Regions from separate parts of the Bradyrhizobium sp. 2S1 genome, predicted to be linked through region 2. Evidence: riboswitches for the same ligand, from Rfam matches in the RefSeq annotation. Region 2 holds a riboswitch; the other holds the start of a gene.
The links. Region 2 has a riboswitch for S-adenosylmethionine ahead of HAP54_RS05910 (O-succinylhomoserine sulfhydrylase). Riboswitches for the same ligand answer to the same signal wherever they lie in the genome.

Region 1 (15,443 bases), 520 kb from region 2:
CAGCAGAACGATAGGGTCCGAACTCAGCCTCCGCGAGATGAACGCCAACACCTCGTAGGTTGCCTGATCCAGCCACTGGGCATCGTCGGCAACAAGTAGGATGGGCCCGCGCGTTGCGCGTTCGGTGAGAAGGGACAGCGCCGCCAGCCCCACCAGAAAGAGATCGGGCGGACCCGCGTCGTCATGCATGCCGAAGGCGGCCAGCAGCGCCGACCGTTGCCGGGGAATCAGGCGCGCGGCCTGCTTCATCAGAGGCCGCAATGCCTGCTCGAGCGCTGCGAACGGCAAATGAACTTCGGCCAGGACGCCAGCCATGCTGAGGACCGAAAAGCCGCGCTCATCGGCTCGCTGCCTGGCGATTTCGAGCAGGGTCGATTTCCCGATTCCGGGCTCGCCGCTGATAATGAGCGTCGATCCACCTTGATCGATGCGGTCGATCAACCGATCGATAAGAGCAACGTCCTGCTCGCGGCCTTGTAAGCGTGGGGTTGGAGATCGGGTGGTGGGGGCGAGCGATCCCGTCTGAGCTTGTTTCTTCTTCGTCCGCTTGGCCATCCCGCAACCGTTCCAGACGTCGCACCGGGCTGCATCGATCTAGTCTGTATCGGACCCATCCTATCACGGGTGGAGAGCGGTGCAGGAGCCTTATCGTACACAATCGCCGACTGGTCGTCTGCCTGTCGGCTGTCGCGTCCGGCCCGACGCGCCCGCTGCGCCAATCTGTCCCGTCGCTGTCGCCGGACGATGCGATAACCTCGTTGAAAATTCAGGGAGGGAATCGCTTTGGTGAAATTCAGTCGCCGTCACGTCGTCGCTGCCGGCGCGGCGGCTGCCGCGATGCCTTTGCTGTCGCGCCGGGCGTCGGCGCAGGCGGCGTGGCCGTCGCGGCAGATCCGCATGATCTGCAGCTACCCCGCAGGCGGGCAGACCGTCGTCATCGAGAACAAGGCGGGCGCCTCGGGCTCGATCGGCGCAGCGGAAGTCGCGCGCGCCGCGCCCGACGGCCACACCATCCTCTGCTCGATCTCGGCCACCTATGTGATGAACCGGGCGATGATGAAGAACCCCGGCTATGACATGGACAAGGACCTGACGCTGGTCAGCGTGATCCCGGGCGCCGGGCTGCCGCTGGTCGCGAACCCGAAGCTCGGCGTCAGGACGCTGGCGGACTTCGTCGCCCATGCGCGCAGCAGCGGCAAGGTCAATTTCGGCACCTACAGCGCGGGCTCGGCGCCGCACATGACGATCAATGAGCTCAACAAGCAATACGGCCTCACGATCGAGCCGATCCATTATCGCGGCGAAGCGCCGATGTGGACCGGGCTCGCGGAAGGCACGCTCGATGTCGCGATGGGCAGCTACACCGCCGCGCAATCCGCGCTGCAAAGCGGCCGCGGCACAGTGTTCGCGGTGCACTCCAAGAAGGTCGCCGCGATCCCGGAGATCAAGACGCTGCCGGAACAAGGCGCGACATCGAAATTCTTCACCTTGAGCGGCTTCTCGGGCTGGGCATTGCCGAAGGCCACGCCGCAGCCGATCGTCGACCGACTGTCCGAACTCTGCGTCGCCGCCAACGACGATGCCAAGGTGAAGGAGGTTCTCAACACTTTCGTGCTGGAGCCGGCGATCGGCTTCAAGGAGAGCAACGCGCTGTATCAGCGCGAATTGCCGGGCTGGATGGAGGCCGCCCAGTCGCTCGGCCTGCCGCCGGCGTAGGACGTGGACTCGTAAATTGGTCGCGTCCGCTTCCTCTCCAACAACGGACATTCAAAGAGACACGGTCAACGCCCGGATCGCTTCCGACCAATCAACCCAACGCTTGCCGGCTTATGTTGATTGGCGGAATCATCCTAGGGCTGGCCATCCGGCCAATCATATTCCGCTGCGATACTTTGCATGAGCTCGCTGGCCAGTTCTCCACCGCGAGCCCCGTTCGTCATGATAACGGCGCCATCACCATTTTCGAACACGATCATCGAACTGACGAATCCATCATTGACGCCCCTATGCTGAAATCGTCGATGCGGCGAGACTCCGCGAACAATCAGACCCAGTCCATAATCGCCAAGACCCGGTGTGAGCATTTGAAGGGTCGTGGCCTGAGACAACACGGATGTGTCGCGGCCGGTCCATGCGTCCAGCACACCCAGCGCAAAGTGCGCGACGTCGGTAGGGGTCGTCCACAATCCCGCGGCAGCCAATTCCGGATAGGTATGGGGACCTCCCGGTACCGGCGCTCCGCTCGCTCGATAGGGTGTTGCGGCATTTTGAGCGACATTTTTGGGCAGCGGCTGGAGGAAACTGCTGTGGGTCATTCCGAACGGCTTGAGGACAAGTTCTTCAAGCAGTTCTGGAAACGCCTTGTCAGTTACGTCGATGAGCAATTGCTGCACTATAGTATAGCCGCCGCTAGAATACGCGAACCTGGCGCCGGGCTCGTGATCGACAATGACAGGCGCGGTGTTTGCAGGCGCGCATAGTGCAAACCAATCATGCGCTGACAGCTCGAACCGGGCTAGGGCACGACACCACAGCGGCGCGCCGTTGAGAACCTCGCCGAGTGACGGAACGGGTGCACCTGCAGGATATCCCGGAAAATAGGGAACGGTTATACCAGCCGAATGATTCAGCAGGCTTCGAAGTGTAACCCTTGATTGATCGGTGAACGAGTTAACAGGAATTCTCCAGGTCTTAAGGGCTAGATTGACGTCGCCATCGAGATCGAGTTTCCCGGCCTGAACCAATGCGAGCGCCGCCACAGCGGTAACCGGTTTGCTGATTGAGGCCGCTTGGAACAACGTTTCAGGCGTTACAGGCGGACCACCGATGGTGGCGGCCCCGACCCGCGGGCCTGGATTCCGCCGCCATGAATCACGGCGATGCTGACGCCAGGAACGTGCAGTTCGTTCATCCGATCAGCAAGCCTCATCGGACGACCGCTGGCGTCGGCGATAGCAGGCCTTAGGGCATTCACGATGCGCTGGATACGATGCTCAAAATCGTTGCTGCTGCCTGAGGCCGCATTGTCCTGAGCACGTGAAATCGGGAGGGCAACGAGGCTTCCTATGAACGCGAGCAAGGCTCGACGGCTGATATTGAGGACCGTCGACTTGGCGTTTCGCGAGCAGACGACAAATTGAGACATGAAATAGTTTTACCATAAGGGGCCCCTTTCGGCAGGGGTCAACACGAGCTTCGGCGGTGACTGGCGCCAAGTCCGCTTCGGGGCAATAGCCGACGATTGCGGGAGAGCGAGACGACTTTCCGCCTCGCCCTCGGGCGCCGATGTTTATGAGGACAGGTCCCGGATCGTGCCATGACGGCGCGATCTGGCTGCGACAAAACAACCCGACGGGCAACTCAGCAAAACCTGTCAAGCCCACGCGCTGAAAATATTTCGCTTTATCAGAAAAACAACTCGGTGTATGGTTCGCCCGTCTCACCCGATCGAGGGGCGCTGCGCATCGTCACGGGTGTTGCGGTGAGATGCGGTGGACGCCGAGCGCGCAGTCGACGAATGCGTGTGAAGCGGACGGTGAAGTCGTGTGGTCCTGACGCCCTAGTGGCCGGTGTCCCCTTGTAAGACGCAATTGCGTCTTGCGAAGGCGGTGACAAACAAGCCCAGTCTCGCCGGGGAGGGCACGAAGTAAGCCGTAAAACCATCGCGCAGGGAAAGCCGGGATGTTTCCGGTTACACCTGTGGTCCTACCTCCCGCGTTTTTTACTACGCGGGACCCATGGGTGCGATCGGCACCCGGCTTTCCCTGCGCCCTCTGTTTGAGGAGAGGGCGAGACGAGACGAGACGCAAAGCTCGGACAAATCATGTCGCGAGAACGCGAAGCTGTGTCCCCACCCACACTGTCATCGCCCGGCTCGACCGGGCGATCCAGTACGCCGCGGCCTTTCGGCTCCAGCACCGGCGTCTCTGGAATACTGGATCACCCGCATGCGCGGGTGATGACACCGAACAGGCTGTTTGACAGATTGAATCGAGAACCATCCTCATGGTCGTCCTGGCGAAAGCCAGGACCCATTACCCCAAATCTGAATTGTTGCGCGACGCTGGGGCCACGATCCCCTTCATCACCGAATGCGGTGGTTATGGGTCCTGGCTTTTCGCCAGGACGACGAAGTGGAGAAAGCGGTACGCGTGATCCTACTTCTTCAAATTCGCATGCGGGCGGCCGAAATCCGGCGCCGCGGAATCCTGGCCGGTCTCGACGATGCCGCGGCGGATGGCGCGGGTGCGGGTGAAGTGGTCGAACAGCGCTTCGCCGTCGCCGCGCCTGATGGCACGGGTCAGCTTCGACAGGTCCTCGGTGAAGGTGCCGAGCATTTCGAGCACGGCGTCCTTGTTGGTGAGGAACACGTCGCGCCACATCGTCGGATCGGAGGCTGCGATGCGGGTGAAGTCGCGGAAACCGCCGGCGGAGAACTTGATAACCTCGGATTCCGTCACCTGCGCCAGCTCGTCGGCGGTGCCGACGATGGTGTAGGCGATCAGATGCGGCAGATGGCTGGTGATCGCGAGCACGAGGTCATGATGATCCGGCGTCATGATCTCGACCTTGGCACCGAGCGCGGCCCAGAAGGCGCGCAGCCGGTCGGTCGCGGCAGGGTCGGTGCCTTCGGGTGGCGTCAGGATACACCAGCGGTTGATGAAGAGCTCGGCGAAGCCGGAATCCGGCCCGGAATGCTCGGTGCCGGCCACCGGATGCGCGGGCACGAAGTGCACGCCCTGCGGCAGATGCGGCGCCATGTCCTTGACGACGGCGCCCTTCACCGAGCCGACGTCGGAGATAACGGCGCCGGGCTTCAGATGGCCAGCGATCTCGGCCGCCACCGGGCCGCAGGCGCCGACCGGGATGCAGAGGATGACGAGGTCGGCATCCTTGACCGCCTCGACATTGGTCTCGACGACGCGATCGACGATGCCGAGCTCGGCGACGCGCGCGCGCGTCTTCTCCGATCGCGCGGTGGTCACGATCTCGCCGACCAGCCCCTGCGCGCGGGCGCCGCGCGCGATCGAGCCGCCGATCAGGCCGAAGCCGATCAGTGCGATGCGGTTGAAGAGCGGAGCGGTGGTCACGATGTCACTTTCCGGCCAGGAAGTCGCGCAGCCCCTCGACCACGAGGCGGTTGGCTTCTTCGGTGCCAATGGTCATGCGCAGCGCATGCGGCAGCTTGTAATTGTTGAGCGCGCGCAGCACGAGGCCGCGCCGCGTGAGATAGGCGTCGGCTTCCGCCGCGGTCCTGCCCTTGTCGGTCGGGAAATGGATCAGCACGAAATTGGCGACGCTCGGCGTCACCTTCAATCCGAGCTTGGCGATCTCCTCGGTCAGCCAGTTGCGCCACTGTTCGGTGTGGGTCCGCGACATCTGTACATGCGCCGAGTCCTCGATCGCCGCCACCGCCGCCAGCATCGCCGGCGTCGTGACGTTGAACGGACCGCGGATGCGGTTGCAGGCATCGACGATATGCGCCGGGCCGAACATCCAGCCGACCCGCAGCGCGGCAAGGCCGTGGATCTTCGAGAAGGTGTGCGTCACCACCGTATTGTCCGTCGTCGCGACCAGCTCGATGCCGAGCTCGTAATCGTTGCGCGAGACGTAATCGGCATAGGCGGCGTCGATCACCAGCAGCACGTGCGACGGCAGCGCCGCGCGCAGGCGCTTCACCTCGTCGAACGGTAGATAGGTGCCGGTCGGATTGTTCGGGTTGGCGAGCCAGACCAGTTTTGTGCGCGGCGTCACCACCTTGAGAATGGCGTCGACATCGGCCGTGAAGTTGGTCTCGGCCGCGATCACGTTCCTGGCGCCGTTCGCCATGGTGGCGATCGGGTAGACCAGGAAGCCATGCGTGGTCGAGATCGCCTCGTCGCCGGGTGCGAGATAGGTGTGCGCCAGCAGATTGAGGATCTCGTCGGAGCCGGCGCCGCAGATGATGCGGTCGGGATCGAGGCCATAGGCACGGCCGATCGCCTCGCGCAGCACGCGCGAGGTGCCCTCCGGATAGTCCTCGAGATGGTCAGCCGCGGCCTTGTAGGCCGCGATCGCCTTCGGCGACGGCCCGAAAGGCGTCTCGTTGGCGGACAGCTTGAACACCTTGCGGCCCGGTTCCGGCACCGGGCTCTTGCCGGGCGTGTAGGGCGCAATATCAAGAATGCCGGGGTTCGGCACGGGGCGGGACATTATCAACTCCGGATCTACAACGGGCGGCTAGCTCTTACTTCAAGTCCTGGCCGACCCGTTAGTCGGCACCGTATAGCGCGTTGCGTGGCTGCCGACGAGGGCCGAAGAGCGGACCGAGGCGCCGGCCTCGATCAGCGCGAACTTGATCTTCTCGAAGCCCTTGTTCTTAAGGTCTTGCCCCGCGACCGAGACCAGCAGCGCCGCGCCGTCGAAGGCGGTGTCGGGGACCGCGACGATCTCGGCGAGCGGCGCCAGGGCGCGAGCGACATCGGCGTTCCAGCCGGAGACGCGCACGCTCCACATCTCGACCTCGGTCACCATGGCGTCGTCGGCGACCCGCGAGATCACGAACACCGGCAGCGCGGCGGGATGATCGGCGCGTTCGAGGAACGGCAGCCGCGCAATGATCTTCGGTGCGCCATCGGCTTCCAGCGCGTTCCACCACGGCGTGCGGCTCGCGATCGCGGAGACCAGCGCGAGGTCGCCCTTCGATTTTGCCACCGCCTCGACCGCGGCCTGCGCGCTGAAATGCGAGACGTAAGGCACCACGAAGCCGAAGTGAAACCGCGCCGAGTCGCGCATCGCGGACTCGCCGACGGAAACATCGGCATGCACCGCGAACGGCGCCTGAACGTAAGTGAAGGTCGAGATGATGACGCGCCAGATGCTCTCGATGGTGTCGAGCGGCAGGATGCCGCGATGGCGCTGCACCAGCTCGCGCATCATGCTGGCCTCGCGCGCCGGGCGGAACGCCGAGCCGACTTCCTGGGTCTTCTTGACCTGGATCAGGCGGTCGATGATGTCGCCGCGCGCCATCAACAGGCGGTGAACCTGCTCGTCGATCGCATCGATCTCCTTGCGCAGCTCCTGCAGCGAGGGCGGCGACGGGGGTGGCTTGGACATGCTCTAAAACCTTGTTGTCCGCGCGGCCCGATGCCGCGTCAGACAGGGTCCCTGATTAGAAAAGACAGCCACCGAAAGCAAAGAGAAACGTCGCAGGCGTGCCTTGCGCATTCGGTTAACCAATCGGCCGGGGATCTGGCTGCCTTGACGGCGGGGGAGCCGGGGACTACGTTCCCTGCGTCCCGTGGTCATTTGAGCCGGCCGGCTTGCAGCCACGTTAAACAACTCGCTAAACAGGCCGGGGACCTTATCAGCTCCCGGCCGAACCTTTGTTCAGGCCGGATTTTTTATTGGCTTGAGGTCCGTCGAGCCCTCCCGCGCGGAGGCAGGGTCGCCTAGATGAGCAATGTGCGTCCGATATCGAGCCCACAAACCCAGAGCGATGATCGCGCCCATGAGGCCGATCATCCGTCGTCATTGCTGACGAAGTTCGGGATGGACCAGCCGCTGAAGCTCGATTGCGGCATCGATCTCGCGCCATTCCAGATCGCCTACCAGACCTATGGCGAGCTCAATGCCGACCGCTCGAATGCGATCCTGGTTTGCCACGCGCTGACCGGCGACCAGCACGTCAACAACACCCATCCCGTCACCGGCAAGCCCGGCTGGTGGGACACTATGGTCGGCGCGGGCAAGCCGATCGATCCCGAAAAATACTTCATCATCTGCTCCAACGTAATCGGCGGCTGCATGGGCTCGACCGGGCCGGCGTCGCTGAATCCTGCGACCGGCAAGGTGTGGGGGCTTGATTTCCCGATCATCACGATCCCCGACATGGTGCGCGCGCAGGCGATGCTGATCGATCGGCTCGGCATCACGACGCTGTTCTGCGTGGTCGGCGGCTCGATGGGCGGCATGCAGGTGCTGCAATGGACCGCGGCCTATCCCGACCGCGTGTTCGCGACGCTCGCGATCGCCTGCTCGACGCGCCACTCGGCGCAGAACATCGCGTTCCACGAGCTCGGCCGCCAGGCCGTGATGGCCGATCCGGACTGGCGCGGCGGCCGCTATGTCGACGAGGACACGCATCCGCATCGCGGATTGGCGGTTGCGCGGATGGCTGCGCACATCACCTATCTCTCTGACGCGGCGCTGCACCGCAAGTTCGGGCGGCGTATGCAGGACCGCGAGCTGCCGACCTTCTCGTTCGATGCGGATTTCCAGGTCGAGAGCTATCTGCGCTACCAGGGCTCGTCCTTTGTCGAGCGCTTCGACGCCAACTCCTATCTCTATCTGACCCGCGCGATGGACTATTTCGACATCGCCGGCGACCATGGCGGCGTGCTGGCGAAGGCGTTCGCCGGCATCAAGACGCGCTTCTGCGTGGTGTCGTTCACCAGCGACTGGCTGTTTCCGACCTCGGAATCGCGTGCGCTGGTGCATGCGTTGAACGCGTCGAGCGCACGGGTGTCGTTCGCCGAGATCGAGACCGACAGGGGCCACGACGCCTTCCTGCTCGACGTGCCCGAATTCCTGGAGATCTCCCGCGCCTTCCTGCAGGCCGCAGGCAAGGCGCGCGGACTGAACGGCGGCGGCGGCCAATCATGAGCATGCAGCAGACATTGCCGTTGCCGGGCGTCGCGCCCGAGCGAACCGGCAGCTATCGCACCGATCATCTATTGGTCGCCGACATGGTGCGGCCGGGCTCGCGCGTGCTCGACGTCGGCTGCGGCGACGGCGAATTGCTGCAGCTTTTGGAGAGCCGCGGCATCGACGGCCGGGGCATCGAGCTGTCGCGCGAGGGCGTCAACGGCTGCGTCGCCAAGGGGCTGGCGGTGGTGCAGGGCGACGCCGACACCGACCTCGTCAATTATCCCGATGACGCCTTCGACTACGTGATCCTGTCGCAGACGCTGCAGGCGACGCGGCAGCCGAAGGTGGTGCTGGAGAATCTGTTGCGCATCGGCCAGCGCGCGATCGTCTCGTTCCCGAATTTCGGCTTCTGGAAGATGCGGCTGCAGCTCCTGATCGGCGGCCACATGCCGCGCACCGAGAATTTGCCGGCAAGCTGGTACGACACGTCAAACATCCATTTCTGCACCATCAAGGATTTCGTGCAGCTCTGCGACGAGATCAACGTCAAGATGGAGCGCGCGGTGGCGCTCGATCTCTACGGCCGCCCGGTGCCGCTCAATCTGCCGTGGTGGGTGTGGAACATGTTCGGCGAGCAGGGCGTGTTCCTGCTCAGCCGGGGTGGGCAGGGGAAGTGATCGGTGCGTGTCGCGTCAAACCGGCGCCGCCACCAGCGATCTCGGATCGCGCACCGGCCAGCGGCCCGCCTCGACCAGCGCGATGAAGCGCTCCACCATCTCGTTGAACAGCGCCGGTTCCTCGAGGTTGAGCACGTGACCCGACTTCGGGAAGAAGGACAGGCCGGCGGCCGGCAGATGCTGCTTCAGGAACATGCTGGGCGCGATACAATTGTCGTCCTCGTCGCCGCACAGGATCAGCGCCGGCGTGGCTGCGCGCTTGATGGCTTCGGTCATGGTGTAGATCGAAGGCCTGCCACCCTGGAAGCTGCGCATCGTGTTGGCCGAGCCCTTCGCATCATGGCGGGCGAGCGCGGCGTAGAAGTCGGCATGGCCGCGCGGATCCTTGACCAGGAACGGAATCCGGCTCGGCGCCTCGCGCGTCACCTTGGCGACCTCGACCGAGCCGATGGTCTCATATTGCTCGGCATTGGCGCGGCACTGCGCGCGGAAGGCTTCGAGATTCTCGAGGCTCGAGCCGGAGCCGACGGCGGCGAGCGTCATCGACAGCGCGCGCTCGGGCGCATTGAGGGCGACCTGCAGCGACGAATAGGAGCCCATCGACAGGCCGATGAAATGGGCCTTCGCGATGTCGAGATGGTCGAGCACCGCAAGCGCGTCGGTGTAGAAATGCTTGTAGGTGTAGACGTCGGCAGACGGCGGCACGTTCGACGGCGTGTAGCCGCGCGCGGAATAGGCGATGCAGCGGTGTCCGCGCGAGAAGTAGCGCATCTGCGGTTCCCAATTGGTGTGGTCCGCGGCGAACTCGTGCAGGAAGATGATCGGGGTTCCGTGGCCTGCCTCTTCGAAATGCAGGCGGACATTATCTTTCGCTACGGCGTGGGGCATTGAAATTCTCCTCTCGTTGGCCAGCCTCAGATTTGCAATTAATTATCGCGGCCGCAATGCGGCAGCTCCGATTATTTTTGGTCATGGAGTTTGCGCGGAATGACCCAGAAATCGTTTCCGCAGCGCCGCATGAAATCTTCCTCTCGCCACATCCCGAATTTCAAAACCACCGCCGCGTTCCCAAGGGAACGCGATGGGGAATCGGGGGGTGTTACAGAGGATCTCGAGAAGTATGGTTCAGTTGCTTGCGTATCGCCGGTCGCTTCGGGTTTTGGCACTGGCTCTGTGTTCGCTCACGCTCGCCGTGATCTCCGCCGCTCCGGCGTCCGCCCGTCCGCATCATTCGCGTCACGCGCATTCGGCCCATGCCGGCCATCACGCGCGGCACTATGCCCGTCATCACTATCGCCACGCCGCGCGGCTGTCGCGCTCCGAGCGCCGCGCGCTGACGCAGGCCACAGCCCTTACCGAGGCCAACGCGGCCGTGATGCCCGGCATTGAAGCCGTGCCCAACACCGGCGGCGTGAGTGCTGCAAGCGGCTTCGGCTCGTCCGGCATCGTCGCGGAGGCGCGCCGCTATCTCGGCGGCAATCCGACCGACCGCCGTAGCCTGTGGTGCGCGCGCTTCATGAACATGGTGCTGCAGCACACCGGCTATCGCGGCACCGGCTCCGACATGGCGAGCTCGTTCGCCAAATACGGTGAGCGCGTTTCCGGGCCGCAGGTCGGTGCCATCGCCGTGATGAGCCGCCGCGGCGGCGGTCACGTCGGCATCATCACCGGCGTCGATGCCAAGGGCAATCCGATCATGATCTCGGGCAACAGCGGCCATCGTGTTCGCGAGGCGCCGGTCTCGCGCGGCCGGATCTACGCTTATGTGATGCCGACCAACTGATCCGTCGAAAGCTGGGTACGGCGCATGCGCGCCTTGCCCAGCCTACGAAGCCATCGGCTGTTCGGCGGCAATCGTGTCGCCGACGACCGCATCACCGTCAGCGATGATCTCGGCGTAGATGCCGCATTCATTGTTGCCGAAGCGCTGCATCAGCGTGTTCGGGACCGAGAGGTCGCGCACGCCGGTCTCGGGATCGACATTGACTGCGGCGCAGCGGGTGATGCGCTTCACCACCTTGGCCCGCGCGCTGCCGATCGCAATCGTCTGGTCGAGCAGGCTGGCTTCGTGCCAGGCCGGCCAGCCCTCGACATAGAGGTTGGCGCGGAAGCGCAACGGATGGACCGGCGCCTGTACCATCTCCTCGATCGCCCGCAGGCTCGCCAGGTTGATGATCGAGACCACCTTGCGCGGGACGTCGGAAAAGCTGTGCCCCGGGCTGACCCGGACCTTGAGCGGTCCCTTGATCTGGCTGGCATGACGGTCGGCGAAATAGCGCTCGATCGCCGCGCGCCCTGCTTCGGTCTCGAGATCGCCCTGGGCCAGCATCGCGCCGTCGCGGCGCAGCGTCAGCACATGGCTGTCATCGTCGAAATGGGTGCGCAGCGGCGCCAGCCACTCGTCCCGCTGCAGCATCAGGAAATGCGGCTTCGCCAACCATTTCGGCGCCGACGGATCGAAACCGCTCGGGCCGTTCTCGATCGCGTAGCGGCGATCCGAGCGCAGCGTCTGGCCGATCTTGAGCTCGGTACGGGGCAGGGGCTCGGGCGTGAGTCCCTTGACCGGGTAGCGATAGATGCCTGTGATCCGGGCGGAGGAAGCTTGCGTATTGTCCATCCGCCCGCTCTAGCCTGTTTGGCGCGCGAGGAGAACCGCCGCCATTAGTAAGGCAGCTAGAGCATTTTCCGACCGGAATGAATCGGGTGGGGATTCCCAAAACGGCGCGAGTCAGATTCAAGCTGCATGCTGGCGAGGGAGGCCAGCATGTATGGCCAGGGCGCTTTCGGTTGATCTTCGTCAAAGGGTGATAGCCGCGATTGACGGTGGCATGTCCTGTCGACAGGCTGCTGAGCGCTTTGGTGTCAGCGCGGCCAGTGCGATCCGCTGGCGCGGTCGCCTCAAGGAAGTTGGCGACATCGTTCCTAACCCGTCTTATTCGTCAGAGTGCGCCTGAGAGGCTGGCGAGCGTGGTGTAAAGCGCTGATGCGGCGTAGGATTCGGTTGCAAAGCCAACCCCATCACCTTCAGCCGCGAACACCAGGCCCGCCATGACCGATGATACGATTCTGCCCTTCTCGTTTCCAGCCGTTCACGCCAAGAAAGTCACAGCTGCCTTCGATGGCGGTCGGCTGACCTCGAACGGGGGCGTGATGCTTCTGGCGATGGCCGAGCGGCGTCTCGGCTTGGCCGACAATTTGGCCCGGGTGTTCCCGGATCGGCGCGATCCGACGCGGGTCGTGCACAGCCTTGTCGATATGTTCCGCGCGCGCATGTTCGCGATCTGCTGCGGCTACGAGGACGCCGACGACCTCGATCATCTGCGGTCCGATCCCGCATTCAAGCTGGCCTGCGGACGGCTGCCGGACACGGGTCGCGATCTGTGTTCCCAACCGACGCTGTCGCGGCTGGAGAATGCTCCGCGCCTGCGCGACGTGATCCGACTGACCTACACTTTGGTCGACGCATGGATGGATAGCTACCCGCGCGAGCCGGCATCCGTCACGCTCGACATCGATGATACCTGCGATGTCGTCCACGGCCATCAGCAGCTCTCGCTGTTCAACGCTCATTATGACGAACGCTGCTTCCTGCCGATCCACGTCTACGACACGGAGAAGAGCCGGCCCGTGGCGGTCGTGCTGCGGCCCGGCAAGACGCCGGGCGGCGTCGAGGTGCGGGCCCACCTGCGCCGCCTGATACGGCATATCCGGACGCGGTGGCACAACACGCGAATTACGTTCCGTGGCGACGGGCACTATGCCCGGCCGGAGGCAATGGCGTGGTGCGAGACCAACGGCATCGACTACATCTTCGGTCTGTCCGGCACCAAGCCGCTCGCCAGAAAACTCGACGAGGCCGCCGACGACATCCGCACGCGACGCGCCATCGAGAACCTGCCGGTTCTGCGTGGCTATACCGAGACGCGCCACAAGGCCAAGTCCTGGGATCGCGAACGGCGTACCGTCGCCCGTATTGAGGCGACGATGCTCGGCCTCGACATCCGTTTCGTCGTCACCAGCCTCGATGTCGGCTCGGCCGAGTGGATCTACGACAGCCTGTATTGCGCGCGCGGCCAAGCCGAGAATCTGATCAAGCTGCATAAGACACAGCTCGCCTCCGATCGCACCAGCTGCCGTTCGGCGCTCGCCAATCAAGTCCGCCTCGTTCTCCACACCGCCGCTTATTGGCTGATGCTGACCGTGCGCGACGCGATTCCCAAAGCCCGGGAATTGGCCACAGCCGAGTTCGCGACGCTGCGTCTTCGTCTCTTGAAACTCGCTGCCCGTGTCGTCGAGACCACGAGCCGCATTCGCCTTGCGTTTGCCGCGGCATGTCCCGAAGCCGACCTGATCCGCGGCTTGCCAAGCGCGCTGCTGCCGCTCGGTCCTTGACCGGCGGGGCGTCCGCCCCCCGTTCGCCCAACCTACACCTCAAGCGCGTTGCAAAGTACCGGTCGTCAGGCGGTGAAAAGCCGAAGGCAATCCCGCGCGCCTCGTCAGAGCAGATGTGCGGCCACATCAATCGGACTAAAAAAACGCACTCTCACGAATAGGACGGGCTAAACGCCAGGGCGGTGACCGCAAATCGCAGCGCATCGAAGCGCATTCGCAATTGATTCTGGAGGCAGTGACAGCGAAGCCGGATATCACGCTCGCCGAGTTGCGAGAACTGTTGAAACGTCGTGGAATATCGACTGGCATCGCGTCGCTCTGGCGTTTTTTCCAGCGCAGAAAGATCACACTTAAAAAAAGACAGCGCACGCCGCCGAGCAACGGCGCGGCGATATAAATGCCGCGCGTGAGGAGTGGTTCGAAGGGCAAATCGATCTTGACCCTGAGCGTCTCGTCTTCATCGACGAAACCAGCGCCAACACCAAAATGGCGCGGCTTTACGGCCGCTCGCCACGCGGCGAGCGATGTCGTGCAGCTATCCCACACGGACATTGGAAGACGACGACATTCACCGCTGGATTGCGCTCCGACGGTCTGATCGCGCCGCTTGTTCTGGACGGTCCAATGGATGGCGACGCTTTCCTGGCCTACGTCGAGCAATTGCTCGCCCCATCGCTGCGGCCGGGCGATACCGTTATCATGGACAACTTGCCCGCTCACAAGGTCCATGGCGTTCGAGAGGCCATCCGGGCGGTCGGAGCAAGCCTGCTCTATCTTCCGCCCTACAGTCCAGACTTCAACCCGATCGAAATGGCCTTCTCTAAACTGAAAGCCCTGTTGCGGGCCGCCGCAGCGCGCACCATGCCCGATCTCTGGCAAGCAATCGCCAACGCTCTCAAGCGCTTCTCACCCGAGGAATGCCAAAATTATCTCGTCGCGGCTGGTTACGACGCAACGTGATCGGAAAATGCTCTAGTCAGGCCGCGCCGCGCCGGCCTCATCCAGCACGCGCTGCATGAACACCAGATCGAGCCAGCGGCCGAACTTGCGCCCGACCTCCGGCATCCGGGCAACCTCGACGAAGCCGGCCTGCGCATGCAGCCGCAGCGAGGGCTGATTGCCGCCGTCGATGCCGGCGATCATGACGTGCTTGCCGAGCGCCATCGCAGCGGCGACGAGCTCGTCGATGATGACGCGGCCAAGGCCGCGGCCGCGATGATCGGCGTGGATATAGATGCTGTGTTCGACGCTGTAGCGATAGCCGGGAAAGGCCCGGAAATCGCCGAACGTGCCGTAGCCGAGCACCGTCGTCCCCTCGACGGCCACCAGCACCGGATAACCCAACGCCTGCCGCGCCCTCATCCAGGCCAGCCGCTCGGCGTCGGTATCCCGCTTCTCGGTCCAGATCGCGTTCGAGTTGGCGACCGCCTCGTTGAAGATCGCGGTGATCGCAGGAATGTCCTGCTCGGTGGCGGGGCGGATGATCATCAGCAGTTCCTCGACGGGCCTCTTGAACAACCCCGGTTGTCCACTATATAAGACAACATGTCAATTATAGAGGACAAGGCCGATGATGCTCTCGGGCGGCGGGTTCGCGCCGAGCGGGAGGGCCGCGGCTGGTCGCTGGCGGAACTCGCTGGCCGGGCAGGCGTGTCCAAGGCCATGCTGAGCAAGATCGAGCGGGCGGAGGCAAGCCCGACGGCGGCGACGCTGTCGCGGATCGCCACGGCCTATGGCCTGACCATG
Region 2 (15,443 bases):
GGCTGTTTTCTGCCGTGCTCGGCGTCACCCCGCATCAATATCTGGTGCGCTCGCGGCTGCGCCATGCGGCACGACGGCTGGCGGACGACGACAGCCCGATCACCGACATCGCCTATGATGTCGGGTTCGGCGATCTCTCCAATTTCGTGCGCAGCTTCCACCGCGCCGCCGGCGCCTCGCCGCTGAAATTCCGCCAGGCCTCCCGCGGCGACCGCAAGATTTTCCAAGAACGCCTTGCACTGCAATAGCTAGGGTTCATCCGGTCCGCGCGTCTCATGGCGCGCTCAACGACTGGAGACTCTATCATGTACGACCATATCGGATTGCGCGTTGCCGACCTCGACGCCAGTGTTCACTTCTACACCGCCGTACTGGCGCCGCTCGGCTTTGTGCTCTGCTCGCGCGACGACAGCGGCGCGGGCTTCGGGCCAAAAGGCGAACCCGCGCTCTGGCTGCATCTGCACAAGGGCACGGCCCAAGGCGGCGCGCACATCGCATTCCGTGCGCCGAGCCATGACGCGATCAAGACATTCCACACCGAAGGCCTGAAGGCCGGCGGCAAGGACAATGGCGCGGCAGGCCATCGCAAGGATTACAGCCCGACCTATTACGCGGCATTCCTGCTCGACCCCGACGGCAACAATGTCGAGGCGGTGTCCACGTAAGCGCGCGCCACAAGCTCCGCCGTCATTGCGAGCGGAGCGAAGCAATCCACTGCGCCGCATGTGAGGAAGCATAGATTGCTTCGTCGCTTCACTCCTCGCAATGACGTCCCCTCTTGAAAGGATCAACACCATGGCTTCCATCTACAAGGACATCCCGATCGACGCGCCAGCCGACCACGTCTGGGACGCGCTGCGCGATTTCGGCGCGCTGCATACGCGGCTCGCGCCGGGCTTCGTGACCGACACGCAACTCAATGGCGACGTCCGCACCGTCACCTTCGCCAACGGCACCGTGGCGCACGAAACGCTGGTCGATTGCGACGACAAACGGCAGCGGCTGGTCTATGCGATCACGAGCGAACGGCTGAAGCAGCACTCCGCCTCGGCGCAGGTGTTTGCCGAGGGCGACGGGCGCTGCCGGATGGTGTGGATCGCGGACGTACTGCCGCACGAGGTCGCGCCCTATATGGACGCGCAGATGGACCTCGTCTCGAAGGGTCGACGGCCCAGCTGTCTCCGCGAGCGCACGCCGAAACATCGGGGCCGTCGATCCTTCGAGGCTCGCTTCGCTCGCACCTCAGGATGACGGATCTAATGCTCCTACGACAGCGCCGGCTGCGCCTCGACGACCGGCGTGGACTTGCCCCAGCGCGTCAGGATCACGCTGAGGCACGAGAGCACGCCGAGCACGCCCATCGAGGCGGCGGCGAGTGTGAAGAAGTTTTGCGCACTCGCCTCATGCGTCGACAGCCACCAGCCGCCAGTGCCGATGAAGATCAGCCGCGCGGTCTGCGCCAGCACCGGGCCGAGCACCTTCGCGGCACCCTGCGAGGAGAAATACATCGACATCGCGAGGCCGATGAAGGCGTACATCGGCGCCGCGGTCGAGAGATATTGGTGGCTGGTCGCCCGCACATGCGGATCGCTGGTGAAGAGATTGACCCAGAGGTCGGGGAAGACGGCGATGAAGCTGCCGACCGCGCCGACCGACAGGAACGACAGCGCGCCCGCGGTCCAGGCAATGCGCCGCGCACGCGCGACGCGCTCGGCGCCGACGGCCATGCCGATCATCGGCACCGAGGCGATGCCGACCGCGAACGCGACCGAGGTCAGCATGAATTCGAGCCGCGCGCCGATGCCGTAGCCGGCGAGCACCGCGGTGCCGAACTGCGCCAGCATGTGAGTGAAGATCGAGATCGTCAAAACCGACTGCAGCGGCGAGAAGCAGGAGACGGCGCCGACCCTGAGGATGTCGATGAACATCGCCCATTGCACGCGCAACCCCTTGAGCTTCGGCCTCACGCGGGCGCGGCCCGAAAACAGATACCAGCCCATCACGCTGATGCTGATCGAATAGGCGATCAGCGAGCCCGCGGCGACGCCGCGCATGCCGAATTGCGGTACCGGACCGAGGCCGAGCCCGAGCGTGCCGCCCAGAATGATCTGCCACACCGCCGACGACAGGATCATGGTCGACGGCAGCTTCATGTTGCCGGTGCCGCGCAGGATGCCGGCCATCGTGTTCATCAGCCAGGGCAGGATCGCGCCGCCGAAGAATATCTGCGAATAGGCGATCGCCTGCGCCAGCACATTGCCGCGGCCGCCGAGCAGTTCGAGCAGGCGCGGACCGAAGATCAGCATGCCGAGCATGAAGGTCAGGCCAAAGGCCAGGCCGATCAGCAGCGCATGCATGGCCAGCGTGGAAGCGCGCTCGACCTCGCCGGCGCCGAGCGCGCGTGCGATCGCGGATGCGACGCCGCCGCCCATCGCGCCGCCGGACATCGTCATGGTCAGGATCACGCAGGGAAACAGCAGCGCCATCGCCGCAAGCGACTCGACGCCGAGCCGGCCGATATAGGAGGTTTCAGCGATCACGACGCAGGTGCCGGCGGAGAGCGCGATCACGTTCGGCCAGGCGAGCCACAACAACGTCTTCAGGATCGGCCCATCAAGCAGCGCGTTACGCGCCGGCCTGGTCACCGGCGGCGGCAGCGGCCGCTCATGTTCGTCGACCGGTATTTCGGCGAGGCCGAGGTCGGACATTTCCACTCCCACGCGCGATCTGGGAGCCGCGCCATGGTGTTTCCCTACCATGGCGAACGCGGATTCCACGTGCGCAGGACGCAAGGGGGGCCTGCGTGATTGCAGGTGAACCCTGACGCTAGCCGACAGACCAGATCAGCGGCGCGCCGGCGGCGCCATTCGGCTTCAGATGCACCGGAATATGCCGCCCGCAGCCGGCGGCCAGCCCCTCGAACAGACCTGTCAGGACGCTGGCGCAGGCCGGGTGATAATCGGCCACGTCGGCCATCAGCTTCCAACCCTGCTGGTGGATTTCGAACTGCCCCTCGGACTCGCTGATCTCGGCCAGATCGTCCTGCGACTCGAACAGAATACGCAGGAAGCTGACGAACTCGCTGGCGCCGCCCCTGCCCGCGCCGAGCGCCTGCGCGACCTCGTCATAATACTGCATGCCAATCAGTCTGCCGGTCAGGTGCAGCAGATAGCTGGCATCCTCCGGGCCGAACACCTGCACCATGACGGGCGCGGCCGTCTTCACATATTCCATCGCGTAGTTGCGATAGGCCTTTTCCAGCCGCGGCTTTGGCCAACTATCGACCGGCAGCGCCGGTGCAGTGTTCGGATCAAACAACGGCGCCTCGAGATGGCGCGCGAAGATGAGGCGCTGGTCGAGCTCGAGCGGATGATCGTACTCGCAATAGTAACCTTCGAGCCCGTCCTGGCCGTCGACGCTCTGCTTGGTGCAGACGAAGCCGAGCCGGAGATCGCCGAGGGCTGCGCCATTGTTGGCGTGCCAGCCGCGCAGCATCGCGCGCGAGACCTCGCCGGGCACGCCGCAGATCGCGGTTCCCTTCCAGATCCAGCGCGGCGGCGGATAGCGAATCCAGGCCTTGCGATCGCTTTCGTACATGTATTCGACGTGCACGCCGCCGATCCAGTTCGAGAGATAGTGATATTGCGCGGCCGCGACCGCGGGCGGCAGGCCATCGAGGCCGAGCTTCTTCAAGCCGGGCAGGAAGCGCTCCTGCTGCTGGCGGCGAAACACGCGGAAGACGAATTCGGCAGCATCAGCCGTGCCGCGCCGCGTCACCACGGTGAGGATCAGCCCGGTGAAGAAGGCATGATAGAGATCAGCGACGCTGCGCCACTTTCGCCACTGCGCTTCGCGCGCATCCCGCTCTCCGGTCATGTTCGCTCCCGCTGTTCTTGTTGGCGAGATCAAGCCTCGCGCGCGCAATCGTAGCCCGGATGCAGCGAAGCGCAATCCGGGTTGATCTATCCGCGGATACAGCGGCCCCGGATTTCGCTGCGCTTCATCCGGGCTACGGAATTACACGCGAAAATGCTTTGAGAGCTTCAGGCCCTGCGCCTGATAATTTGAGCCGATGCGCTGGCCGTAGAGCGCATCGGGGCGCTCGAGCATGCGTTCATAGACGAGACGGCCGACGATCTGGCCATGCTCGAGAATGAACGGCACCTCGCGTGAGCGCACTTCGAGCACGGCGCGCGCCCCCTTGCCGCCGGCGCCGGCATAGCCGAAACCGGGATCGAAGAAGCCGGCATAGTGGACGCGGAATTCGCCGACCAGCGGATCGAACGGCACCATCTCCGCGGCGTAGTCCGGCGGCACCTGCACGGCCTCTTTCGAAGCCAGGATGTAGAACTCGCCGGGATCGAGAATGAGGCTGCCGTCGGAGCGCGCCTTGATCGGCTCCCAGAAGTCGTCGACCGCATAGCCGCCGCGGCGATCGACATCGACGACGCCGGTGTGGCGCTTGGCGCGATAGCCGACAAAGCCACCCGAGCTCTCGCCGGAGAGATCGACCGACAGCGCGACGCCGTGGGTGAGATCGGCATTGTCGGCGTCGACCAGCCGCTCAGCGGCGTGCAGCGCGTCGAGCTCGTCGGCCGTCAAGGTCGCCTCGCCGATCCGGAAACGGACCTGGCTGAGGCGGGAGCCCTCGCGCAGCAGCACGGGAAACGTCTTCGGGCTGATCTCGGCATAGAGCGGGCCGTGATAGCCGGCGCCGATCATGTCGAAGCGGCGGGTGCCGTCGGCGATCACGCGGGTGAAGACGTCGAGCCGTCCAGTCGAGCTCTTCGGGTTGGCCGCGGCCACGATCTCCGGCGGCAACGCCAGGCTTTCCAGCAGCGGGACGATGTAGACGCAATTGGTCTCCAGCACCGCCCCGTCGGAGAGATCGATCTCGTGCAGCTTCAGCTGGTCGATCCGCTCGGCGACGGTGGCGTCGGGCCCCGGCAGGAAGCTTGCCCGCACCCGAAAGGCGATGTCGCCGAGGCGGAGATCGAGGCTCGCCGGCTGGATCTGGCTCTCGACAAAGTCGTAGGCGGGCAGAATGAGGCCGGCCTCCGCCATCTCCGCGATCATGCGGTCGGGCAGAATTCCGTTCGATTCTTCTTCCAGCGTGAACGACACGGCGCGGTCCCTCGGGATGGCCCAAAATCAACCTCTGAGCGGCCATCAAGCCCCAAAATATGGGCTTTTACGGGTTATCCGATGACCGTCTTGACGGAAAGGGCGCGAGGGAATATCAGCTGCACTTATCCCGTGGTGATTTGAGCCGGCCGGCTTGCAGCCACGTTAAATAAGTCGCTAAACAGGCCGGGGACAGTGTGATCCCGGCTTGTGGAGGTTTCTCCAGGCCGGTTTTTTTGTGGCCATTTTCTTTGGAATGGCCACCTCGGAGGTCACATGTCTGAATCCAACGCTACCGCCCGCTTTCGTCCCGAAACCCGCCTCGTCCATGGCGGCACGCTGCGCTCGCAATTCGGGGAGACGTCGGAAGGGCTGTTTCTCACCCAGGGCTATGTCTACGACAGCGCCGAGCAATGCGAGGCGCGCTTCAAGGGCCAGGACCCCGGCTTCATCTATTCGCGCTATTCTAATCCGACCATTGCGATGTTCGAGCGCCGCATGATCGAGCTCGAGGGCGCCGAAGCCGCGCGCTCGACCGCGACCGGCATGGCCGCGGTAACCACCGCGATCCTCGCGCCGCTGAAGGCCGGCGACCACGTGGTGGCGTCGAAGGCGCTGTTCGGCTCGTGCCTCTATGTCGTGCAGGACCTGCTGCCGCGCTACGGCATCGAGACGACGCTGGTTGACGGCCTCGATCTCGACCAGTGGCAGCGCGCGTTGCGGCCGAATACGAAAACCTTCTTCCTGGAGAGCCCGACCAATCCGACGCTCGACGTGCTCGATATCGCGGCAATCGCTGAGATCGCGCATAGCGGCGGCGCCCGGCTGATCGTCGACAATGTGTTTGCCACGCCGATCTGGCAGAGCCCACTGTCGCTCGGCGCCGACGTCGTGGTCTATTCCGCGACCAAGCATATCGACGGCCAGGGCCGCTGCCTCGGCGGCATCATCCTGTCGTCGGAAGCCTTCATCGCCGAGCATATCCATAATTTCATGCGCCAGACCGGTCCGTCGCTGTCGCCGTTCAACGCCTGGGTGCTGCTGAAGGGTCTCGAGACGCTTCCCGTCCGGGTCCGCGCCCAGACCGAAAACGCGGCGAAGATCGCCGACGCGCTGGCCAAGCATCCGAAGGTCACGCGACTGGTTTATCCCGGCCGCGCCGATCATCCGCAGGCCGAGACGGTGAAGAAGCAGATGGGCGCCGGTTCGACGCTGGTCGGCTTCGAGGTGAAGGACGGCAAGGCCGGTGCTTTCCGCTGCCTCAATGCGCTGAAGATCTCGCGCATCTCCAACAATCTCGGCGACGCCAAGAGCCTCGTCACGCATCCCGCGACCACGACGCATCAGCGCCTGGCGCCGGAAGCCCGCGCCGAGCTCGGCATCAGCGAAGGATTTATTCGCTTCTCGGCGGGCCTGGAGCATCCCGACGATCTGATCGAGGATTTTGTGCGGGCGCTGGAGCAGGTTTGAGGGCAAGGTAGAAGCCCCAGGTGGGCTGCGCTCCCTCTCCCGCTTGCGGCAGGGCTGTCCGGGGAATGATTCACTGTGTCGCGGTGCATGCTCGGCAAAACCGAGGCAAATCGGTCTTTTCTGGTTGTCGAGACACAGAAGGCCGAGCATGCGATTTCGCGATAGCATTTTTAGTAGGCTGCTTGAACCGATCAATCGGCGGCAGTTTCAGACGGCTGTGGATCGTCTGGACGGGGATGCCTACGACAAGTCGTTCAAGAGCTGGGATCACCTGGTAGCGCTGATCTATGCGCAGTTGAGCGGGAACAACAGCCTGCGCGCCGTGGTGACCGGCTTCAACGCCAATCCTCAGCATCACTATCATCTGGGCACCGGCAGGTTGTCCCGCTCGACGCTGTCGGATGCCAATACCCGCCGCCCGTCCAGCATTTTTGCGCAAACCTTTGCACGATTGTCGGCGATGGCAAGCCGGCAGTTGCGGGGCGAAGGCAAGGAGATGGTGCGCCTGATCGACGCCAGTCCGATCCCGCTTGGCAAAGTTTGCACCTGGGCGGTGTGGAACGGCCGCATCCGCGGCATGAAGCTGCACGTGGTCTACGATCCCAAGGGCGATATCCCGAAGTGCGTCGAGGTGACGGCTGCCAACGTCAACGATATCGAGATCGGTCGCCAGACTCCGATCCAGGCCGGCACAACCTACGTGTTCGACAAGGGATATTGCCGTTTCGACTGGTGGCAGAAGATCAATGATAGCAAGGCTTTCTTCGTGACCCGGCCGAAGACGAGCATCCGGCTACGCGCGGTCAGGCATCGCACCATCCGCAACAGCAAGGGGGACGGCTTCAGGATCATCGTCGACGACGAGGTGAAGCTCACCAGTAAGGGCGACTCGCGTTTGCCGATACCGCTGCGGCGCATCAAGGTCAGGCGGGAGAACGGCGGCGTGATCACGCTTCTCACCAACGATACGACCCGAACGGCCGTCGAGATCGCCGCCCTCTACAAGAGCCGGTGGCAGATCGAACTGCTGTTCCGCTGGATCAAGCAGCACCTCGACATCCGCAAGTTCCTCGGCACCAACGACAATGCAATCCGCCTGCAAGTGCTTGCTGCGATGATTGCCTACCTACTGTTGCGCATTGCCGCGCGGACCAACTGCATCAAAATGCTGCCGCTCAGGCTCGCCGAACTCGTCAGCCAGTTCCTGTTCACCCGGCGAGCCTTCGCCAGCATCGACAAGCCTCCGCCAATCAACCCTAGCCGCCGCAAATGCAGAACGCCCTCAACCAGATGGAACTCTGCTATGGTTGAATTTCCCCGGACAGCCCTGCGCTTGCGGGGGAGGGTCGGGGTGGGGGCTCTCTCCACGATTCATTCCGTGGAGAGAGCCCCCACCCGCATCGCATCTCCGATGCGATGCGACCTCCCCCGCAAGCGGGAGAGGTGAAGCCAGTCTGCTGCTACGTCGCCGCCGTCGTCACGCCGCCATCGACCACAATGGTCTGGCCGGTCATGAAGGTCGACGCGTCGGAGGCAAGATAGGCCACCGCGCCCGCGATCTCGTCGGGCTCGCCGATGCGGCGGAGCGGCGTCGATGCGGTGCGGCGCTTCAGATTGTCCGGGTCCTCCCACAGCGCGCGGGCGAAATCGGTCTTCACCAGGCCCGGCGCCACGCAATTGACCCGCACGCCCTTCGGGCCCCATTCGCCGGCGAGGCTGCGGCACAGCGCAAAATCCGCTGCCTTGGAGATGCCGTAGGCGCCGATCACGGTCGAGCCGCGCAGGCCGCCGATCGAGGAGATGATCACGACCGAGCCCTTGCCGCGTTCGGCCATCTGCGGGATCGCCAGCGCGGACAGCCAGATGTTGCTCTTGACGTTGGAGCCCATGATCTTGTCGAAGGCCTCGTCGGTGATGTCGAGCAGCGGGCCGTAATAGGGGTTCACCGCGGCGTTGCAGACCAGGATGTCGATCTTGCCGTAGTGCTTGATCGTGCCCGAGACCAGCGCCTCGACCTCGTTGCGGCGTGAAATGTTGCAGGGGATGACGAGCGCATCGCCGCCCGCCTTCTTGATGCCGTCGGCAACTTCCTCGCAGGCATCCGCCTTGCGCGAGGAGATCACGACCTTGGCGCCGAGCTTTGCCAGCAGCTCCGCCGAAGAGCGGCCGATGCCGCGGCTCGAGCCGGTGACGACCGCGACCTGGCCGCTGAGATCGAACGGGGTGTTTTTCATTGTTGTTGCCTCCCTGTTTGTTCTTGCTCCGTCATGGCCGGGCTTGTCCCGGCCATCCACGTCTTATGTTTGCAGCCAAGACGTGGATGCCCGGCACAAGGCCGGGCATGACGATCTTGATGTAGATGCCGTGCGATCAACCCAGCAGCCCGCCACCCTCGCTGACGCGACGGAGGTGGTAGTCGGTGTCACCGAGCGTGTTCTCGATCATGGTCAGCCGCTTGAAGTAGTGACCGATCTTGGCCTCCATGGTCATGCCGATGCCGCCATGGAGCTGGATCGACTGCTGGCCGACGAACTTCAAGGATTTGCCGACCTGCACCTTGGCGGCCGCGACCGCGGACGAACGCTCCTTGGCATCGTCGAAGTCCGCCGCCATGGTCGCGAACATCGACATGCTGCGGGCCTGCTCCAGCGCCACGAACATGTCGGCGGCGCGGTGCTGCAGGCTCTGGAACGAGCCGATCGCAACGCCGAACTGCTTGCGGGTCTTGATGTACTCGACGGTCTCCTTCAGCGACTCGTCCATCGCACCGACGGCTTCCGCGCACAGCGCAATGCGGGTTTCGTCCGCCACGCGCTCGATCAGGGGCAGGCCGTTCTCGGGATCGCCGATCACAGCGTCCGCACCGACCTCGACATTGGTGAAGGTGATGTCGGCCGCGTGCAGGCCGTCCTGGGTGGGATAACCCTTCCGGGTGACTCCGTTGGCGTCCGCCGGAACCAGAAACACGCCGATGCCGGTCTTGTCGCGCCGGCCGCCCTTGGTGCGGGCGGTCACGATCAGCGTGTCGGCGTTCTCGCCGTTGAGCACGACGAACTTCTCGCCGTCGATCACCCAGCCGGCGCCCTTCTTCTTTGCCGTCGCCACGACGTCAAAGAGGTCGTAGCGCGAGTTCTTCTCGAGCTGCGCGAAGCCGAAGGTCTTGCTGCCGTCGATGATGCCGGGGATGAACTTGGCCTTCTGCTCGGCCGAGCCGCCATGGCGCAGGAAGCCGCCGCCGACCACGACGGTGGCGAGATAGGGCTCGACCACCAGCGCCTTGCCGAGCGCCTCCATCACGATCATGGTCTCGACCGCGCCGGCGCCGAAGCCACCGTCGGTCTCCGCGAACGGCAGACCGAGCAGGCCCTGCTCGGCGAGCTTGCCCCAGAGGGCTTTGCTCCAGCCGCCCTTCTCCTTCATGTACTTCTTGCGCGCATCGAAGTCGTAGGCATCGCTGAGGAGCCCGTCGACGCTTTCCTTGAGAAGCCGCTGCTCCTCGGACAGATCAAAATCCATGTTCGTTCCCTTAAACTAATAGCCGTTACCGAAACCGGAGCCCTCTTCACCTCGCCCCGCTTGCGGGGAGAGGTCGAAATTCAAGCACAGCTTGAATTTCGGGTGAGGGGTACAGGTCTCTCGACAGTCATCGCTCGGAGAGAAGCCCCTCACCCCAACCCTCTCCCCGCAAGCGCGGGGAGAGGGAGAGGAAACTACAGCCCCAGCACCGCCTTGCTGATGATGTTGCGCTGGATCTCGTTGGAGCCGCCGTAGATCGAAACCTTGCGGTTGTTGAAGTAGCTCGGCGCGATCTGCGCGGTCCAATCCATGCTCTCGTTCGAGCCGGCATCGCCGTGCTCATCATAGGGCGCGGCGAACGGACCGATGATCTCCATCAGGAGCTCGGTGGTGGTCTGCTGGATTTCCGAGCCCTTGATCTTGAGCACCGAAGACGCCGGATTGGGCTTGCCCTTGCCGTGCTTGCCCTCATCGGCGACGACGCGGAGCTGGGTGAGCTCGAGCGCCTTCAGCTCGATCTCGCACGCGGTGAGCTTTTCGCGGAACGCCGGATCCTCGATCACCGGGCGGCCGCCGGCCTCGACCTTGGAGGCCAGCGCGCGGATGCGGCGCAGCCGCTCCTTCGATACGCCGACCCGGGCGATGCCGGTGCGCTCATTGCCGAGCAGGAATTTTGCGTAATCCCAGCCCTTGTTCTCCTCGCCGATCAGGTTCTCGTAAGGCACCTCGACGTCGTCAAAGAACACTTCGTTGACCTCAACGCCGCCGTCGATGGTCTGGATCGGGCGCACGGTGACGCCCTTCGACTTCATGCTGAACACGATGAAGGAGATGCCCATCTGCTTCTTCGCATTGTTGTCGGTGCGGCAAAGGCAGAAGATCATGTCGGCATGCTGGGCCAGCGTGGTCCAGGTCTTCTGGCCGTTGATGATCCACTTGTCGCCCTTGCGCTCGGCCTTGGTCTTCAGCGACGCGAGGTCCGAACCCGAGCCCGGCTCCGAAAAGCCCTGGCACCACCAGTCATCGACACTGGCAATGCGCGGCAGGTATTCCTTCTTTTGCTTCTCGTTGCCGAAGGTGTAGATCACCGGGCCGACCATGCTGACGCCGAAGGCGAGCGGCTGCGGCGCCGGATAGGACTGCAGCTCCTCGTTGAAGATGTAGTGCTGCACGGTGGTCCAGCCGGTGCCGCCATATTCCTTCGGCCAATGGGTGACGCCCCAGCCCTTCTTGTTGAGGATGCGCCACCAGGTGACCATCTCGTCCTTCGACAGATGGCGGCCTTCCTGCAGTTTGCGCCTTGTCTCCGGCGGCACGTTGTTCTTGAAGAACTCCCGTACCTCCTCGCGAAACGCTATCTCTTCCTTGGTGAAAGCGAGATCCATCGGATCCTCCTTTGAAAGTTGAATTACCCTTCTAACTCTCTCGCTGTCGTCCCTGCGAAAGCAGGGACCCATAACCACCGGCCATCGCAACTGGCAAAGCTGGCCGCCGCTTGTGCCTCTTGCGAGGGCCGCGGCATATGGGTCCCGGCTCGCGCTTCGCTTGGCCGGGACGACGAAATAACTACAACACCTCGAACAGGCGCGATGACTGCGTCCGTCATGAGCGGGGTCCTGATGCAGTCTGTTGTTGAGGTTGCGATGTCTTCGGCTGTTGCTGGCGCAATTCGTGACGCGACAACTTGCCAACCGGGGTACGCGGCAGCTCGGCGACAAACTCGACCGCAGCCGGCAGTTCATGCTTGCCCAATTTGCCGGTGAGGAACGCGCGCAGCTCGTCGACGGAGAACGCTGGCTGCCCATCGCGCAGCTTGATGAAGGCTTTTGCCGCCTCGCCGCGGTAGTCGTCAACGATGCCGATCACGATCACTTCCTGCACGGCGGGATGGGTGTAGATCGCCTGCTCGATCATCTGCGGATAGACGTTGAAGCCGCCGGAGATGATCATGTCCTTCTTGCGGTCGACCAGATAGAAATAGCCGTCGGCGTCCATGTAGCCGATGTCGCCGGTGAGGAAGCGGTCGCCGACAAAGGCCTCGGCGGTTTCCGCGGGCCGGTTCCAGTAGCCCTTGGTGACGTTCGGGCCGCGGATGCGGATTTCGCCGACCTCGCCGACCGGCATCACCCTGGTGGAATCCTCCAGCGACACCACGTCCATCTCGATGCCGGGCAGCATCAGCCCGATCGAGCCCGGCTTCTCCGGCCCTTCCTTGGGATGGCCGGTGCCGGGCGAGCAGGTCTCGGTCATGCCCCAGCCGCTCTTCAGCTTCATGCCGACGCGGCGCTCGAAGACTTTTGCGACTTCGACCGGCAGCGGCGCGCCGCCGGAGCCGGCGACCACCAGCGAGGAGAGATCGCGCTTGTCGAGATCGGGAAGCGAGGCGATCGCGATCCACATCGTCGGCACGCCGGGAAACACCGTCGCGCGCTTGACCTCGATGTCGCGCATCACGGCTTCGACGTCGAAGCGCTGGTGCAGCGAGATCAGATGGCCGCGCCGGATCGTCGACAGCAGCACGACAGTCAGCGCATAGATATGAAACAGCGGCAGCACGCAGATCAGGCGCTCGATCGCATTGCGTTCGAGCCGCCCAGGCTTGCCCCAGACGTCGTAGATTGACACCGCCGCGGTGAGATTGCCGTGGCTGAGCATGGCGCCCTTGGGCAGGCCCGTGGTGCCGCCGGTATATTGCAGCAGCGCAACGTCCTCGACGTTGACCGCAGGCCATTGCGCCGGTTTGGTCGCGCCGTCGATGAATTGCCGGTGCGTCACGATGGCGGCATTGTCCGGCAACGCAGTCTGCGGCGTACCGACCTTGCCCCAATTGTCATCCTCGCAAACGATCAGACGGTCGAGCAGACCCTTGGCGAGGAATTTCAGCGCGGTCGGCAGCAGCGCCGAGAGGTTGCTGGTGACCAGCACGCGCGCGCCTGAATCGGACAGCTTGTGCGACAGCGCGATCTCGCCGTCGAGCGGCGACAGATGCACGACACGGGCGCCGGCCTTCAGCGCGCCGAAGAAATTGATCGGATGATCCGGCGAGTTGCCGAGAAACAATGCGACCGACGTGCCCTTGCCGTAGCCGGCCCGCATGAAGGCGGCGGCGGCGGTCTCGACCAGGGTTTCCAGTTCGCCGTAGCTGATCTGGCGTTCCCGGAATTCCAGCACCGGACGCGCGCCGAACTCCGCGGCCGCATTCGAGAGCAGGTCCGGCAGCGTGCCGCGCGCGATCTCGTCGCTCCACTGCACGCCGTTGGGATAATATTGTTCGCCGGGATAGGTCATGAACGTCTTCGCTTTCGTAAGGTGAGCACCGGCGCACGGGCTCCCCTCCCCCTTGCGGGGAGGGGTTGGGGGAAGGGGTACCCCTCGGGCAGTCCCGATGCCGCCCCCCCTCTCCCTAACCCTCCCCCGCAAGGGGGGAGGGAACCCTGTCACCGCCTTCGCGTCGTCGAAGACGATCACGCCGCCTTCGATGCCGCGGCGAGCGAGGCGAAGGTCTTGCCCTCATCGGCGAGCTTCTTGAGCAGCGGCGCCGGCTCGAGCGATGGATCGTTGGTCTCCTTGGCGTAGAAGGCCAGCCGATCGGCGATGTGCTTCAGGCCGACGGTGTCGGCCCAGAACATCGGGCCGCCGCGATAGATCGGCCAGCCATAGCCATAGAGCCAGACCACGTCGATGTCGGACGGCCGCGCCGCGATGCCTTCGGCAAGGATCTTCGCGCCTTCGTTGATCATCGGGTACATCATGCGCTCGAGGATCTCGTCGTCGCTGACGACGCGCTTCTTGCGGCCGAGGCGCAACAGCGTCTCGTCGATCAGCTTCTCGACCTCCGGATCGGGCAGCGCCGCGCGCGAACCCGGCTCGTACTTGTAGTAGCCCTTGCCGGTCTTCTGGCCGAAACGGCCGGCTTCGCAGAGCGCGTCCGCGATCTCCGACTTGATGCCGCGGTCCTTGCGCGAGCGCCAGCCGATATCGAGACCGGCGAGATCGCCCATCGCGAACGGGCCCATCGGCATGCCGAACTTCGTTACCACGGCGTCGACCTGCTGCGGCAGCGCGCCTTCGAACAGCAGCTTCTCGGACTGCTTGCCGCGCTGCGCCAGCATGCGGTTGCCGACGAAGCCGTCGCAGACGCCGACCACGGCCGGCACCTTGGCGATCTTGCGGGCGATCGAGACGGCGGTGACCAGCGCGTCCGGCGCGGTCTTGTCGGCGCGCACGATCTCGCACAGCTTCATGACGTTGGCCGGCGAGAAGAAGTGCATGCCGAGCACGTCCTGCGGACGCTTGGTCGACTGCGCGATCTCGTCGATGTTGAGATAGGAGGTGTTGGAGGCCAGCACCGCGCCCGGCTTGGCGTACTGATCGAGCTTGCCGAACACTTCCTTCTTGACCGCCATGGTCTCGAACACCGCCTCGATAACCAGGTCAGCATCCCCGACGTTCTCGATACCGACGACGCCGTTGATCAGGGCCATGCGCTTGGCGGGCGCGTCCGCCGGGATGCCACCGCGCGCGGCGGTCGCCTCATAGTTCTTCTGCATGATGGCCAGGCCGCGCTTCAGCTGCTCCTCGCCGGTCTCGACCAGGGTGACCGGGATGCCGGCATTGGCGAACGACATCGCGATGCCGCCGCCCATGGTGCCAGCGCCGAGGATGGCGACGCGCGCCACGTTGCGGCCCTTGGTGCCCTCGGGGACACCGGAAATCTTGGCGGCTTCACGCTCGGCGAAGAAGGCATAACGCTGCGCCTTGGACTGGTCGCCGTCCATCAGCTTCAGGAAGCCCTCGCGCTCCTTCTTCAGGCCTTCATCGAACGGCAGGTCGATTGCGGCACCGACGGCGTCGGCGGCAGCGAACGGCGCCTCGAGGCCGCGCGCCTTCTTGGTCAGCGCGGCGACCGCATTGGTGAAGATCGAACGATCGGCCCTGGCCGCGGCGAGCTTGCTGTCGTCATCACGCAGCTTGCGCAGCGGACGCTTCTCGGCGACCAGCTTGCGCGCAAATGCCTCACCGCCGGACGCCGGGCCTTCCACGATCTCCTCGATCAGGCCGTTCTTGAGCGCCACCTCGGCGCTGATCGGATCGCCGCCGACGATCATCTTGACCGCGAGCTCGGGACCGACCGCGCGCGGCAGCCGCTGGGTGCCGCCGGCGCCCGGCAGCAGGCCGAGCTTCACCTCGGGCAGGCCGAGCTTGGCGTCCTTGGTGGCGACGCGATAGTGGCAGGCCAGCGCGACCTCGAGACCGCCGCCGAGCGCCGTGCCATGGATCGCGGCAACGATCGGCTTCGGCGAGCTTTCCATCAGGCTCAGCACTTCGGCGAG

Region 1: it holds a riboswitch for S-adenosylmethionine, as region 2 does, so the genes downstream of both, metX (homoserine O-acetyltransferase MetX) here and HAP54_RS05910 (O-succinylhomoserine sulfhydrylase) in region 2, are expected to answer to the same signal.

What each region holds. Positions count from the first base shown of each region.
Region 1 is NZ_CP147717.1:1,721,950-1,737,392, reverse strand. It holds gene HAP54_RS08355 (ATP-binding protein) at 1-555, opposite strand, end outside; gene HAP54_RS08350 (Bug family tripartite tricarboxylate transporter substrate binding protein) at 838-1,716, shown strand; gene HAP54_RS08345 (serine hydrolase domain-containing protein) at 1,851-2,798, opposite strand; gene HAP54_RS08340 (hypothetical protein) at 2,810-3,145, opposite strand; gene HAP54_RS08335 (prephenate/arogenate dehydrogenase family protein) at 4,158-5,090, opposite strand; gene hisC (histidinol-phosphate transaminase) at 5,095-6,192, opposite strand; gene HAP54_RS08325 (chorismate mutase) at 6,232-7,095, opposite strand; SAM riboswitch at 7,270-7,349, shown strand; gene metX (homoserine O-acetyltransferase MetX) at 7,435-8,643, shown strand; gene metW (methionine biosynthesis protein MetW) at 8,640-9,305, shown strand; gene HAP54_RS08310 (alpha/beta fold hydrolase) at 9,321-10,193, opposite strand; gene HAP54_RS08305 (TIGR02594 family protein) at 10,426-11,088, shown strand; gene HAP54_RS08300 (MOSC domain-containing protein) at 11,131-11,922, opposite strand; partial or broken gene HAP54_RS08295 (helix-turn-helix domain-containing protein) at 12,074-12,229, shown strand; gene HAP54_RS08290 (IS1380-like element ISBdi2 family transposase) at 12,354-13,697, shown strand; partial or broken gene HAP54_RS08285 (IS630 family transposase) at 13,867-14,657, shown strand; gene HAP54_RS08280 (GNAT family N-acetyltransferase) at 14,670-15,185, opposite strand; gene HAP54_RS08275 (helix-turn-helix domain-containing protein) at 15,243-15,443, shown strand, end outside.
Region 2 is NZ_CP147717.1:1,204,515-1,219,957, forward strand. It holds gene HAP54_RS05880 (helix-turn-helix transcriptional regulator) at 1-248, shown strand, start outside; gene HAP54_RS05885 (VOC family protein) at 306-665, shown strand; gene HAP54_RS05890 (SRPBCC family protein) at 796-1,251, shown strand; gene HAP54_RS05895 (MATE family efflux transporter) at 1,266-2,708, opposite strand; gene HAP54_RS05900 (hypothetical protein) at 2,827-3,876, opposite strand; gene HAP54_RS05905 (2'-deoxycytidine 5'-triphosphate deaminase) at 4,018-5,124, opposite strand; SAM riboswitch at 5,247-5,326, shown strand; gene HAP54_RS05910 (O-succinylhomoserine sulfhydrylase) at 5,401-6,594, shown strand; partial or broken gene HAP54_RS05915 (IS4 family transposase) at 6,743-7,873, shown strand; gene HAP54_RS05920 (SDR family NAD(P)-dependent oxidoreductase) at 8,055-8,828, opposite strand; gene pimD (pimeloyl-CoA dehydrogenase small subunit) at 8,965-10,110, opposite strand; gene pimC (pimeloyl-CoA dehydrogenase large subunit) at 10,305-11,495, opposite strand; gene pimA (dicarboxylate--CoA ligase PimA) at 11,713-13,398, opposite strand; gene HAP54_RS05940 (3-hydroxyacyl-CoA dehydrogenase NAD-binding domain-containing protein) at 13,575-15,443, opposite strand, start outside.